4 regions of the Streptomyces sp. NPDC024687 genome follow, and region 4 is predicted to be linked to each of the others. Evidence: riboswitches for the same ligand, from Rfam matches in the RefSeq annotation. Region 4 holds a riboswitch; each other region holds the start of a gene.

Region 1 (3,387 bases), on a different contig from region 4:
GCGGCTGGCGGCCGGGGAGTCCTTCATGACGCCCGTCTTCGCCGGGCTCTGGAGCGACGGCGGCTTCGGCGGCGCGAGCCGCACCTGGCACGCCTACCAGCGGGCCCACGTCATCCCGCACGCGGACCAGGACCGGCCCGTGCTGTTCAACTCCTGGGAGGCCACGAACTTCGACATCTCCGAGGAGCAGCAGCGCACCCTGGCCCGGCGGGCCGCGGCGATGGGCGTCGAGCTGTTCGTGGTCGACGACGGCTGGTTCGGTGCCCGCACCAGCGACCGGGCCGGGCTCGGCGACTGGACGCCCAACCCCGACCGCTTCCCCGCCGGCCTCAAGCCGCTCGCCGACTACGTGCGCACGCTCGGCATGCAGTTCGGCATCTGGGTCGAGCCGGAGATGGTCAACCCGGACAGCGAGCTGTACCGCGCCCACCCGGACTGGGTGCAGTACCAAACGGGACGGAAGCGGACGGAGCTCCGCAACCAGCTCGTACTGAACCTCGCGCGCGAGGACGTCCAGGAGTACCTGTGGGAGCAGCTCGACGCTCTCCTCTCCTCGGCCCCGATCGACTATGTGAAGTGGGACTTCAACCGCTGCTTCACGGACGCGGGCTGGCCCGGTGAGTCGTACCCGCAGCGCCTGTGGGTGGACCATGTGCGCGGCTTCTACGCCCTCTTGGATCGGTTGCGGGAGGCCCACCCGGGCGTGGCCTTCGAGTCCTGCTCGGGCGGTGGCGGCCGGATCGACCTCGGGGTGCTCAGCCGCACCGACCAGGTGTGGACCTCGGACAACACCGATCCGCTCGACCGGCTCGCCATCCAGCACGGCTTCAGCCAGATCCATCCCGCGCGTGTGATGGCCGCATGGGTGACCGACAGTCCCAACACCCAGCTCAACGACCGGGTGAGCTCGCTGCGGTTCCGGTTCGTCAGCGCGATGGCCGGGGTGCTGGGGGTCGGCGGGGACCTCACGGAGTGGACCGAGGAGGAGCTCGCCGAAGCCGCTCGGTGGGTGGGTCTCTACAAGGAGATCCGGCCGGTGGTGCAGCGCGGCGACCTGTACCGGCTGCGGCCTCCGCAGGGCGGGCTGAGCGCGGTGCAGTACGTCCTCGGGGACGAGACCGTCGTCCTCGCCTGGCTGCAGGCGCAGAAGTACGGCGAGCCCGTCCCCTCGCTGCGGCTGCGCGGGCTCGACCCGACAGCGTCGTATGAATGCCTCGAAACGGGCGAAGTGTACCGAGGGGGCGTATTGCTTCATCACGGACTTCGTACCGGCTTGCGCGGTGACCTCGATGCGACAGTTATCCGACTGCGTCGCATCTAGGGCTTGTGTCCGAATTAGCAGGTTCTCTCCCAACTCCTTTCGGCTTGAGGGTTCCTGTGAATTCGTGACGTGAGCAGCGTCATATCCGTGACGGTGTGTCGCCCGTCATGTTCACGTAATTCGCAGGTTTCCCAAGGGGATTTGGGTCGGGTGAAGGGCGTCCGATTCACGCAGGGTGACCGGTAATTCTCATACGGGATCAACAGGAACGCAGGCAAAGGGAACCCTTCACTTGTCCCTTTGCGTCTTGCTCGCTTACGTTCACCCCCGATCCGGTCGGACGCCCAATCCTGCCGCCGAGCGGATTCCCCACACTCACCCACCCGTGCAAGGCAGGAGCGGGGGACCCACAGGTAAAACCGCCTGTTCCGGTCTCCGGAACGGCTTGGGGTTAAGGCGCGTCCAGGCGCGTCCGGGCATCTCCAGCCCGCACCCGACAGCTCACCTCGCAGGCGCCGGAGAGGAATTCGTCATGCCCGCGAAGGGTAAGCACCGCCGTCCGAAGTCCCAGCGCTTCACCCGCTCGATCGCCGTCGTCGGCACCGGGGGCGCCGCGCTCGCCCTCCCGCTCATGGGGGCCACCGGCGCGCACGCCGCAACTCCCCAGTCCGTGTCGGAAAAGGCCGTTCAGTCGCTTCCGGTCACGCAGAAGTCCGCCGAAAAGACGGTCGCGAAGAAGGCCTCGACGGTGCGCACCTATTCGGTGCGCGTCGGCGACTATCTCTCGAAGATCGCCGATGAGCAGAACGTCAGCGGTGGTTGGAAGAAGCTGTACGCCGACAACCGTTCGGCGATCGGAGACGACCCGTCACTGATCCACCCCGGTCTGAAGCTCTCGATCGGCAAGAAGGCCAAGGCGAGCACGACGAAGACCAAGTCTTCCTCTTCGTCCTCGGCGAAGACCGAGAAGGCCGAGTCGAAGAAGTCCTCCTCGAACTCGACGGCTGCCACCCAGAGCTCCGCCACCACCAGTTCCAGCGGCTACACCCTTCCGGTCACCGGCGCCACGATCGGCACCGGCTACCGCGTCGCGGGCAGCATGTGGTCCAGCGGCTACCACACCGGCGTCGACTTCGTCGTCCCGACCGGCACCTCGCTCAAGGCCGTGGCCGCGGGCACGGTCGTCTCCGCGGGCTGGGGCGGCGCCTACGGCAACCAGGTCGTCATCAAGCTGAACGACGGCTACTACGCGCAGTACGCCCACCTGTCCCAGCTCTCCGTCTCGGCCGGCCAGACCGTGACCGAGGGCCAGCAGATCGGCCTCTCCGGTGCGACCGGCAACGTCACCGGCCCGCACCTGCACTTCGAGATCCGCACCACGCCGGACTACGGCTCCGACGTGGACCCCGTCGCCTACCTCCGTTCGAAGGGCGTCGCCGTCGGCTGACGATCCTCCTGTGCCACCGAAGGCCGGACCCCGATCCCCGGGTCCGGCCTTCGGTGTTTCCTCATGATCGCTTCGTTGCGTTCTTGTGGCGGGTGTGCTCGGGGCGTCGACAGGGGGAGGAGGGGCGCGGCACAGTGAACTCCCCAGCCGAGTAAGCGCTTTCTGGGATCCTCGTCTCTTCAGGGTCCTCGTCCCTTCACGGAAGGAACCGTCCGTCATGACGACCACGCGCAGAGCCTTCGGGGCCCTCGCCGCCGGCGCCGCCCTGGCCGCCCTCGTCCCCGCGGCCACCGCGAGCGCCTCGCCCCCACACCGCCGCCTCATCGCTCACGACGACTTCCGCCACGGCCTCGGCCGCTGGGCCGTCGAGCTGGAGCAAGGCGGCACGGTCACCGCGCGGCGCGGGGTCCTGGAGGTCGATGTGCCGGCCGGCGCGACGATCTGGTTCAGGCAGCCGCTCGAAGGGCCGTACGTCCTGGAGTACACAGCCACTCCCGTGTCCGCGGGCGGGGTCAACGACCGGGTGTCCGACCTGAACAACTTCTGGAACGCGGTCGACGTCCGGTCTCCCCACGACCTCTTCGCCACCCACCGGGGCGGGGCGCTCGCGGAGTACGACTACCTGAAGACGTACTACTCCGGCTACGGCGCCAACTACAACACCACGACACGGCTGCGC
Region 2 (3,387 bases), on a different contig from region 4:
ACATGCCGGGCGGCCCCGACCGCCTCGGCGGCTACCGGGACGTGCTCGCCGAGGCGGGCCTGCCCTACGACCCGGCGCTCGTCGTCGAGGGCGACTTCCGGCGCAGCGGCGGTGAACGGGCGGCCCGCCGTCTGCTGGCCCAGGCCCCGGACCTGGACGCGGTGTTCGTCGCCTCGGACCTCATGGCCCTCGGGGTCGTGGGCGTCCTTCAGCAGGCCGGGCGTTCGGTCCCGGAGGACATCGCTGTCGGCGGCTTCGACGACTCCCCGGCGGCCACCGCCATCACCCCCGCCCTCACCACCATGCGCCAGCCCTTCGACCGCATCAGCGCCGAGATGGTCCGCATGCTGCTGGCCCAGATCGCGGGCGAGGACACCGCCGGAGTGATCCTCCCTACGGAACTGGTGGTCCGGGACTCCGCGTAGCGCTCCGCCGAGGCGCGGTGCGGTGGCGGGCCCGCACGACGCAGGTGGGGGCGAGGCGAGGCATGGTGACGCGGCGCACGGCGGCCCGGCCGTTGCGCACCGCTCCCTGTCCACCCGCCGCGTCAACAGGGCTGAGCCGCAACGGACATGCCCGGGCCCGGCCTGCCCGGTCTCGTGGCGCATACCGGCGGGTCGTCCCGCGCCGCCGCACCCCCGGAACCGGAACTGCCGTCAACGGATGTGAAAGCAGGAGCCGTCCGGTTCGCGTCGAGTCGCGGGGGCCAACCATCCGTATTCTCTGATCATGGCCGCCTCCACCGCATATTCACTCATCGCCACCGACCTGGACGGCACGCTGCTCCGCGCCGACGACACCGTCTCGGACCGGTCGCTGGCCGCGCTCGCGAGGGTGGCGGAGAGTGGGGCCCGGCATCTCGTCGTGACGGGACGGCCGGCGCCCAGAGTGCGGTCCCTGCTCGACGAAGTCGGCAGCACGGGGCTCGCGGTGTGCGGACAGGGCGCGCAGGTGTACGACGCCGGCGCGGACCGTCTGCTCTGGTCGATGACCCTGGACCGGGAGCTGGCCGAGACCGCGCTCGGCAAGATCGAGGCCGAGGTCGGGCAGGTGTACGCGGCCGTGGACCAGGACGGTGTCGAGGGGCTCACGCTCATCGAACCGGGCTATCTGATGCCCCACCCGACCCTGCCCGCCGTACGGGTCGGCCGGCGCGACGACCTGTGGTGCGAGCCGATCAGCAAGGTGCTGCTGCGCCACCCGTACCTGTCCGACGACGAGTTGGCGGTCACGGCGCGGTCGGTGGTGAGCTCGCTGGCGACGGTCACCATGTCGGGGCCCGGGACCGTCGAACTCCAGCCATGCGGCGTCACCAAGGCGACCGGCCTCGCGCTGGCCGCCCGGCACCTGGGTCTGGGCCCCGAGGTGACGATCGCCTTCGGGGACATGCCCAACGACATCCCCATGTTCGACTGGGCGGCCCGTGGCGTGGCGATGGCCAACGCCCACCCCGATCTCAGGGGCGTGGCCGACGAGGTGACACTGTCGAACGAGGACGACGGCGTCGCCGTCGTCCTCGAAAGACTGTTCCGTGACGCCTAGTTCCTAGTACGCGCCGAACACGTTGTCGATGGACCCGTACCGCTGGGCCGCGTAGTTGCAGGCCGCGGTGATGTTCGCCACCGGGTCGTACGGGTCCCACGAGGTGTTGGCCACGTGGTACGCGTTGAAGGTCGGGTCGATCACCTGGAGCAGGCCCTTGGAGGGCGTGCCGGCCGCCGCGTTGGAGTCCCAGAGGTTGATGGCGTAGGGGTTGCCGGAGGACTCGCGGATGACGTTGCGGTAGATGCCGTCGTAGGAGCCGGGAATCCCGTGCTCCGCCATGACGGCGAGGGAGGCCCGGATCCAGCCGTCGAGGGTGTTGGAGTAGCCGAGCGTGCTGGCGGTCTGCACGGTCGGGGTGGCCGCGGACGCGGTGGTGGCGCCGATGAGGGGGAGCGCGAGTACGGCGGCCCCGGTGCCGGCGACGGCGAGCTTGCGGACGAGACGGCTGGTGCGAGTACGTCGGTGCTGAGCGGCAGCGGACATGGTGAAGTTCCTCTCCGTCGCCTGCGAGGTGAGCTGTCGGGTTCGGGCGGGAGATGCCCGGCCACGCCTACGAAAGGCGCGACTTCACCCCAAGCCGTGCCGGTATGTCCGAAGACGCCCGGTCCGGCGGTCAACCTGGTTCCCCCGCTCCTGCCATGGTTCTCGGTGGGTGTACGGGCGGTGGCAGGATTCGGCGTCCGCCCGACAGGCCGGGAACGTATGCGAGAGCACATGTCCGGAACAAGTGGCGAATTCACATGAGGTGCCTATTGACCTTGGTAAGAGGCATTTGAGGTACTTGATCCTTTGCGTTCGCCAAGCCTCAACTCGCGCACCGGCAAAGGCGGATCGGTGGATTCCGGTTTCATGCCGGTTCGCCCGCATGAGTGGGTCAAGTCACACTGGAGCGCAAGAGGTGCAAAAGGGGCAAGAAGCCTCAACTCGTGTTCAACCGGCGGCCCGTGGGATTCACTGCCCCCGCGTCCGTCCCGCGATGGCGGCCGATTCCGTACAAGTCGGTAGATATTTGCTCTTATCAGATGATCGGAAACATACCGGCCGTGATCCGATACCGCCTGGCATGGACGGGGCGGGCGCTATCGGTGATCCAAAGGTGACCGGATACGCTGACTTGAGTGATGGCAGCGACCTATCGACATTCCGTGTGACCGCCAGTAGACACCAGCAGACAGGAGACCCCTCGTGACCGTCGTCGGGCCGTTCGGGCTGAGCGTGCGGGACCAGGCTCTGGAAGCCGATGTCCAGGCCGGATTGGCGGCTGTCGAGGAGGGACTGCTCGAGGCCACCAAGAGCGAGGTCCCCTTCATCACGGAGGCCGCCCAGCACCTGGTGCGAGCGGGTGGAAAGCGGTTTCGGCCGCTGCTCGTGATGCTCGCCGCCCAGTTCGGTGACCCCTATGCGCCGGGCCTGGTGCCGTCCGCCGTGGTGGTGGAGCTGACCCACCTCGCGACCCTGTACCACGACGACGTCATGGACGAGGCCGAGGTCAGGCGGGGTGTCGACAGCGCCAACACCCGCTGGGGCAACTCGGTGGCCGTGCTGACGGGCGACTTCCTCTTCGCCCGCGCCTCGCACATCCTGGCCGACCTCGGGCCCGAGGCGGTCCGGGTGCAGTCGGAGGCGTTCGAGCGCCTGGTCACCGGCCAGATCCTGGAGACGGCCGGGCCGCAGGACGGCCGTGATCCGGTGGAGCACTACCTCGACGTGCTCGGCGGCAAGACGGGCTCCCTGGTCGCGGTCTCGTGCCGCTTCGGGGCCATGATGTCGGGCGCCGACGAGACCGTCGTGGACGTCCTGACCCAGTACGGCGAGCGCCTCGGTGTCGCCTTCCAGCTCGCC
Region 3 (3,387 bases), on a different contig from region 4:
TGCCCACCGGAGTGGCCGCCGTCCGAGCCAGCATCTCCGGCACCACCCCGACCCCCAGCCCCGCGCTGGCCAGCGCGCACACCAGGGCGTATCCCGGGGTCGCCACCAGCACCGACGGTGTGGTCCCGATCCGGGCCAGCACCGCCTCCACCTCCCGCCGGGCCGGATGATCCGGCGCCATGCTGATCAGCGGCTCACCGGCGAGCTCCGCCAGCGGCAGCCGCGTCGAGCCGCCCGCCAGGGCATGCCCGGGGGCCGTCACGAGGACCAGCTCCTCGGTCAGCAGCGGCTCCGCGCTCAGGGTGGCCGGGAGGGCGGGGGGCTCGCCCGGCTCATAGGCGTGTGTCAGCGCCAGGTCGATCTCACCGGCCGCCACCGCGGTGATCCCGGCCGTGGGTTCGTGGAAGGCGACCGACAGCTCCACGTCCGGGTACGCCCGGCGGAACGTGCTCAGCACCGGCGGCAGCAGCTGAATGCCCGCCGTCTGGAAGGTGCCCAGCCTCAGCGTGCCGCCCGACAGGCCGGTCAGCCGGGCGAGTTCGTGCCGGGCCCGGTCCAGCTCGTCCAGCACCCGCCTGGCCCGCGCCACCAGCAACTCGCCCGCACCGGTGAGCCGTGCGCCGCGGTGATGCCGTACGAGAAGAGCGGTACCCGCCTCCCGCTCCAGCTTGGCCAGCTGCTGGGAGAGAGCGGGCGGGGTGTAGCCGAGGCGCTCGGCGGCCCGGGTGATCGAGCCCGCCTCCGCGACGGCGACCAGGGCGGCGAGGCGGACCGGGTCGTACATGGCGAGGCCTGCCTAAAGGAGTGCTTAAGGGAAACCCAGGTTATTCGACATACCTGCTGAAGGCTCCGGCGCGGCAGGCTGGTCCGCATGAACGGACAGATCGTCGCCTTCACCGGGATCGCCGCCGGCATGGTCGCCATGCCGGGCGCGGACTTCACCGTCGTCGTACGTAACGCCCTGGTCTCCCGCCGGGCCGGGGTCGCCTGTGCGCTCGGCGTCGTGGGCGGGCTACTGATCCACACGGCGCTCGCGGTGGCCGGGGTCGCCGCGGTGCTCACGGCCGTGCCCGAGCTGTTCCGGGCGCTTCAACTGCTGGGCGGGGGTTATGTGCTGTACCTGGGTGTACGGACCCTGCTGGAGCTGCGGCGGACCCGCACCCAGACGGTCGTCGAGACCGGCGCGGGGGTACGCCCCCTGCGGCAGGGGTTCGTCACCAACGCGCTCAACCCCAAGGTCCCCATCACCTTCCTCAGCCTGCTGCCGCAGTTCGTGCCCCAGGGGAGCTCCACGCTGCCCAGGACGCTGCTGCTCGCGCTGATCGTGGTCGCTCTCGCGCTGGTGTGGTTCCCGGCGGTGGCCGTGCTCGTGGACCGGCTGGGGCGGTGGCTGCGCCGGCCGCGGGCGGCCCGGGCCGTCGCCGGGGTCACCGGAGGCGCGTTGACGGTTCTCGGCATGATGCTCCTGGCCGAGCCGCTGCTCGCGGTCTGACCACCTCGCGGTGCGCCGACGGAGGCATCGGGGCGGCTGTGCCGTCCTGCGCTTCGGAAGCCCGAGGGGGCGGCGGGAGGTCAGGTCGCCGCCGCCCCCTCGGGGTCACTTGACCCGGCCGTACCAGACGCTCTTCGTCCAGATCTTCTGCAGTCGCACCACGTCCCCGGTCTTCGGGGCGTGCCAGATCTTTCCCTTCCCGGCGTAGATGCCGACGTGGTACACGTTCGAACCCGAGTGGAAGAACACCAGGTCGCCGGCCTTGCGGCTGCCCACGCCGATGTGACGGGTCTTGTTGTACTGCTGGGCCGCCGTGCGCGGGAGCTTCTTGCCCGCCTTCTTGAACGAGTACAGCGTGAGCCCTGAGCAGTCGAAGCGGCGGGGCCCTGTGGCGCCGTACTTGTACGGCGAGCCCTTCTTGGAGGCCGCTACCTTGAGTGCCTTCGTCGCAGGCGTCGCGGCCGCGGCGTCGGGCGCGAGGCCCGGGACCACGACGGAGCCGCCCACGGCGGCGATGGCGAAGGCCGAGGCCGTACCGGCCCGGACCATCAGCGACGGGACACGATTGAGCGCAGTCATGCGCAACCCTTCGTCAGCCGCCTGTGAAGGATGACCTGTCGGATTCGGGCTGGCGAAGTTGCCCGGCCGCTGACGCGGCTTCACCCCAAGGGACACTCGGCGCGGTCATGGCGTGACCGTTCCGGCGACCCGTCGTGCTTGGGTCCTCCACTCCTGCCGATCCACTTCTGTCGACCGGTCATCCGGGCGGCGGCAGGACTCGGCGTCCGCCCGGATCGCCCCGCCACTGTGGCGGGGGCTTGTCGTCAGACAGGGATCTTGGCGCACGGAAGTGCGAAAAGCCCAACGGAACCGTTGATTTGTGGTGTTACTCACCACTCACCCGTTTGGGTGGACACCCCTTCGAAGGAAGGGGTGTCGAGGGGGTCACAGACCCCCGGACCAGCACGGAAAGGTCTCATTCCGGTCCCGAACAAGGCGCGTTGTGCAACTCCGACGCTCGCAAAAAAGGAGCCGCGCCTCCTCCAATAGGGGGTACGTCGTTTGGTCCGTTTCGACTCAGCTCCGGACGCCTCGTCAACTGTCGGGCTCCGGAGGCACGGTGACCCGGGCCGTACGCCGCTCGCCGTCCAGGACCCGCAGCGCCCGCGCCAGCGTCGCGGCGTGCAGTTCGCGCTCACCCCTGCTGTGCATCAGCACGAGCGCGTCGCGCAGCTCGGTCGCCCTGCTCACCAGCGCCTGCGCCGCGCGCAGTCCGCCGTAGGTGTCCTCGCGCCGGGCCGGGTTGATCCGGCCCAGCAGGTCGACCACGTCGAGATAACGGTCGATCAGCTCGCCCTCGGCGCGCGTGAGCGCGGGCAGCGGTGGAAGGTCCGGCACCATCGACGGCTCACCTCGCGCCCGGCGCGGTACGGGAGGGCCTGCGGCTCGGGACGATCGCGTCCGCCAGGCCGTAATCCACGGCGCCCCGCGCGTCCAGGACCTTGTCGCGCTCGATGTCCGCGCTCACCTGCTCGGGGCTGCGGCCGGTGTGCCGGACCAGCATCTCCTCCAGGCGGGCCCGCACCCGGGCCAACTCGTCGGCCTGGATGGCCAGATCGCCGGCCTGTCCCTGCACCGGCTCGCTCAGCGCGGGCTGGTGGATCACCACCCGGGCGCCCGGCAGGACGGACCGCTTGCCCGGCGTGCCCGCCGCCAACAGCACCGCCGCGGAGGAGCCGGCCTGCCCGAGGCACGTCGTCTCCACGTCACAACTGACGTACTGCATCGTGTCGTAGATCGCCGACATCGCGCTGAACGAGCCGCCGGGGGAGTTGATGTACAGCGAGATGTCCCGGTCGGGGGCCTGGTACTCGAGGTACATGAACTGCGCCATC
Region 4 (3,387 bases):
ACGAGACCCCGGTCGGTGAGGATCGGCGGGTGGATGCCGCGCACCACCTGCCGCAGCTCCGTCAGCGCCTGTTCGGCCTGGTCCTGGGCGTCGTCCAGCAGTTTGCGGGCGGCGTCGGGGTCCCGCTCGTAGGCCCGCTTGGCGAGTCCGATCCGCATCGACAGCGCCACCAGGTTGGCCTGGGCGCCGTCGTGCAGGTCCCGCTCGATGCGACGCAGCTCGGCCTCGTGCGCGGCGATCGCGTCGGCCCGGGTCTCCCGCAGCTCCTCGACCCGCCGGGCCAGCCTGGCCTCGGGGGAGGGCATGAGCAGCACGGTCGACCAGCGGGCCTCGGTGTCCGCGAGCCGCACGATCAGCGGCAGGACGACGGGGTCGCGGCGCAGCGCCCCGGCCCACACGCCGTCGACGACCAGGCCGAGGGGCCACAGCGGGAGGGCGAGGGCGAGGAGGGCGCCGTAGAGGTAGTAGGCGAGCATCCAGCGGAGGTCCCTGAGCGTGCCGGGGTCCCGCACCGAGATGTGCAGCCGTTCGCGCAGGGTGCCGGTCATCGGTGTGTACGCCTCGGGGATCTCCCGGCCCGTCCACAGGGCGGTCAGGTTCCGCTTGGCGCCGGCGATCCGCCGTATCAGCAGCACGGCCTCGGGCAGCAGCCAGCAGCCGACCACGGCGACCGTACCGACGGCGGCGATCAGCAGCACGGTGATGAAAAGGTACATGCCGAAGCACATCGCCGCGGCCACGACGAGATGCACGCTCGCCATCGCCGCACGCTGCACCGACTTCCACATGCCGCTCACGCTAGACGAACGGCCCCGGTCGCACGGTGTAGCCCGCTACACCATCGGGGCCCGGACGAGGATCACTCCCCGCCGTCGCCGTCCTCGCCGCCGCCGTGGTCCCGTCGTGGAACTGCCGTCACGCCCCTCCAGTGAGGCGGTCCCGAACAACCCTGGCGCGGACCACTCTCCGGATGACGTATGCTGGTTACACAACGACGCGGGGTGGAGCAGCTCGGTAGCTCGCTGGGCTCATAACCCAGAGGTCGCAGGTTCAAATCCTGTCCCCGCTACTCACGGCTCAGGGCCGGAATCCAGTTCACTGGATTCCGGCCCTGAGTGTTTTTCCCCTTCATGACGTGATGTGACGCGGGGTGAGCGCGCGACCGCCCTCCGCGTTACAGCTGACATACCGTCAATGTCTTTGTGTGGCTTGAGTGAAGGCCAACTCGCCCGTTTTTAGGCGTTCATGGGCCGTAAGTCCAGCGTGATTTCGTTAATGATCAAGCGGAACAGCTTGGAATCGGGCCCCCACGTCTATTAACGTTCGATAACGCAGCGCGGTCGTCCCAGCCGTCACAAGAGACGGCTCCGTGCTCACGCGCCGAATTCCGCAAGGGAACCGGGGAACCACCAACTTGGGGTGAATCGCTCGTACGCCACCGTGGCAGCACGGTCGGTATACGCGCGTAGGAGACCTTCCTGCTCCGAACCCGTCAGCTAACCCGGTAGGCGAGAAGGAAGGAAAGGAGCGCGCCCACGTGGCGTCCAACCCGCCTGCCCCCGAGGCGCCGTACGTCCCGAGCGACACCCTCGTATACGGCGGTTACCGCGCCGACGACGAGGCCCCGCTCGGCGAGTGGAACCCCACCGCGGACTCCCTCGCTCCCGTACGAGGCCGGCATCGCGTCGCCAAGCAGCGTGGCGGAGGGTTCGCCCGTAGCTCCACCGTTCTGGGCGTCGGTGTCATAGCCGCCGTCAGCGCCGGCGGGATGGCCAGCGCCAACACCGGCAAGCCGCCGGTCTCCATCTCCATGCCCGACCTGCCCAACGTGGGCTCGCTCATCTCGGACGACTCGGCCTCCGCCGCGGACGACACGAGCGCCTTCAGCAGCGTCGGCGCCACCACCGCCGACACCGCCAAGGGCACCTCGGACGCCGGTGAGGCGCTGCGCTCGCGCATCCTGGCCCAGGCCGAGCTGCAGCAGGACCAGCTCGACACCAAGGCCGCCCAGGCCATCGCGGACGCCGCCGAGAAGGAGGCCGACGCGGCCGCCGCCAAGGCGGAGAAGGAAGCCCAGGAGAAGGCCGCCGCCGCGAAGAAGAAGGCGGAGGAGGCGGCCGCGAAGAAGGCCGAGGCCGAGCGCCTGGCCGAGCTCGCCAAGCAGTACACGCTGCCGACCTCGTCGTACACCATCACCTCGACCTTCGGTCAGGCCGGTTCGCTGTGGTCCTCCGGCTACCACACGGGCCTCGACTTCGCCGCCCCCACGGGCACGCTCATCAAGGCGATCCACAGCGGCACCATCACCGAGGCCGGCTGGGCCGGTTCCTACGGCTACCGCACGATCCTCACCCTCGACGACGGCACCGAGCTGTGGTTCTGCCACCAGTCCTCGATCAGCGTCAGCGTCGGCCAGAAGGTCGGCACCGGTGAGGTCATCGGCCGCGTGGGCGCCACGGGCAACGTGACCGGCGCGCACCTGCACCTGGAGGTCCACCCGAACGGCTCGGCCGACGGGATCGACCCGATGGCGTGGCTGCGCGGCAAGGGGCTCACTCCCTGACGCGCCTCCTGAAGCGCCCCTGAGGGTTTCCCGCCGGGGCGCCGGAGCAGGTGATTCCGCTTGTTTACGAGGACTTTGCGGCCGTGGCGGAAGAGCGGCGTCCGGCACGGGTGTTGACGTTGGCATGACTTCTCTTCGCAAGCTCGGCTCCTCCGACCTCGAGGTCTTCCCGCTCACCCTCGGCGGCAACGTCTTCGGCTGGACCGCAGACGAGGCCACCTCCTTCGACGTTCTCGACGCGTACACCGCGGCCGGCGGCAACTTCGTCGACACGGCCGACGCGTACTCGGCGTGGGTCGAGGGAAACTCCGGCGGCGAGTCCGAGACCGTCATCGGCAAGTGGCTGGCGGCCCGCGGCAACCGTGACGACGTCGTCATCGCCACGAAGGTCAGCCAGCACCCGCAGTACCAGGGCCTGTCGGCGGCGAACATCAAGGCCGCCGCCGACGCCTCCCTGACGCGCCTGGGCACCGACCACATCGACCTGTACTACACCCACTTCGACAAGACCGAAGTGCCGGTCGAGGAGATCATCGGCGCGCTGGACGAACTGGTGAAGGCGGGCAAGGTGCGGGCGATCGCCGCCTCCAACATCTCCGCCGCGCGCCTCGCGGAGTCACTGGCCTTCTCCGACCGCGAGGGCCTCGCGCGCTATGTCGCCCTCCAGCCCCACTACAACCTGGTCTCGCGCGACACGTACGAGGGTGAACTGGAGGCTCTCGCGGCCCGGGAGGGCCTCGCCGCCGTCCCGTACTACGCCCTCGCCTCCGGCTTCCTCACCGGCAAGTACCGCCCCGGTACGACGGTCGACAGTGCGCGTGCCA

What was found. Region 4 has a riboswitch for cyclic di-AMP ahead of ACZ39I_RS41345 (M23 family metallopeptidase). Riboswitches for the same ligand answer to the same signal wherever they lie in the genome.
Region 1: another riboswitch for cyclic di-AMP. It lies ahead of ACZ39I_RS10270 (M23 family metallopeptidase); the one in region 4 lies ahead of ACZ39I_RS41345 (M23 family metallopeptidase).
Region 2: another riboswitch for cyclic di-AMP. It lies ahead of ACZ39I_RS31710 (transglycosylase SLT domain-containing protein); the one in region 4 lies ahead of ACZ39I_RS41345 (M23 family metallopeptidase).
Region 3: another riboswitch for cyclic di-AMP. It lies ahead of ACZ39I_RS17285 (C40 family peptidase); the one in region 4 lies ahead of ACZ39I_RS41345 (M23 family metallopeptidase).

Annotation. Positions count from the first base shown of each region.
Region 1 covers NZ_JBVHLJ010000002.1:775,715-779,101, reverse strand. The annotation lists gene ACZ39I_RS10275 (alpha-galactosidase) at 1-1,321, shown strand, start outside; cyclic di-AMP (ydaO/yuaA leader) riboswitch at 1,628-1,789, shown strand; gene ACZ39I_RS10270 (M23 family metallopeptidase) at 1,794-2,708, shown strand; gene ACZ39I_RS10265 (DUF6250 domain-containing protein) at 2,926-3,387, shown strand, end outside.
Region 2 covers NZ_JBVHLJ010000009.1:190,473-193,859, reverse strand. The annotation lists gene ACZ39I_RS31720 (LacI family DNA-binding transcriptional regulator) at 1-425, shown strand, start outside; gene ACZ39I_RS31715 (HAD family hydrolase) at 730-1,542, shown strand; gene ACZ39I_RS31710 (transglycosylase SLT domain-containing protein) at 1,546-2,028, opposite strand; cyclic di-AMP (ydaO/yuaA leader) riboswitch at 2,032-2,206, opposite strand; gene ACZ39I_RS31705 (polyprenyl synthetase family protein) at 2,731-3,387, shown strand, end outside.
Region 3 covers NZ_JBVHLJ010000004.1:118,784-122,170, forward strand. The annotation lists gene ACZ39I_RS17275 (LysR family transcriptional regulator) at 1-784, opposite strand, end outside; gene ACZ39I_RS17280 (LysE family translocator) at 872-1,492, shown strand; gene ACZ39I_RS17285 (C40 family peptidase) at 1,598-2,071, opposite strand; cyclic di-AMP (ydaO/yuaA leader) riboswitch at 2,075-2,254, opposite strand; gene ACZ39I_RS17290 (hypothetical protein) at 2,588-2,893, opposite strand; gene ACZ39I_RS17295 (ATP-dependent Clp protease proteolytic subunit) at 2,901-3,387, opposite strand, start outside.
Region 4 covers NZ_JBVHLJ010000022.1:8,811-12,197, forward strand. The annotation lists gene ACZ39I_RS41335 (sensor histidine kinase) at 1-788, opposite strand, end outside; tRNA gene ACZ39I_RS41340 (tRNA-Met) at 996-1,069, shown strand; cyclic di-AMP (ydaO/yuaA leader) riboswitch at 1,369-1,526, shown strand; gene ACZ39I_RS41345 (M23 family metallopeptidase) at 1,538-2,563, shown strand; gene ACZ39I_RS41350 (aldo/keto reductase) at 2,688-3,387, shown strand, end outside.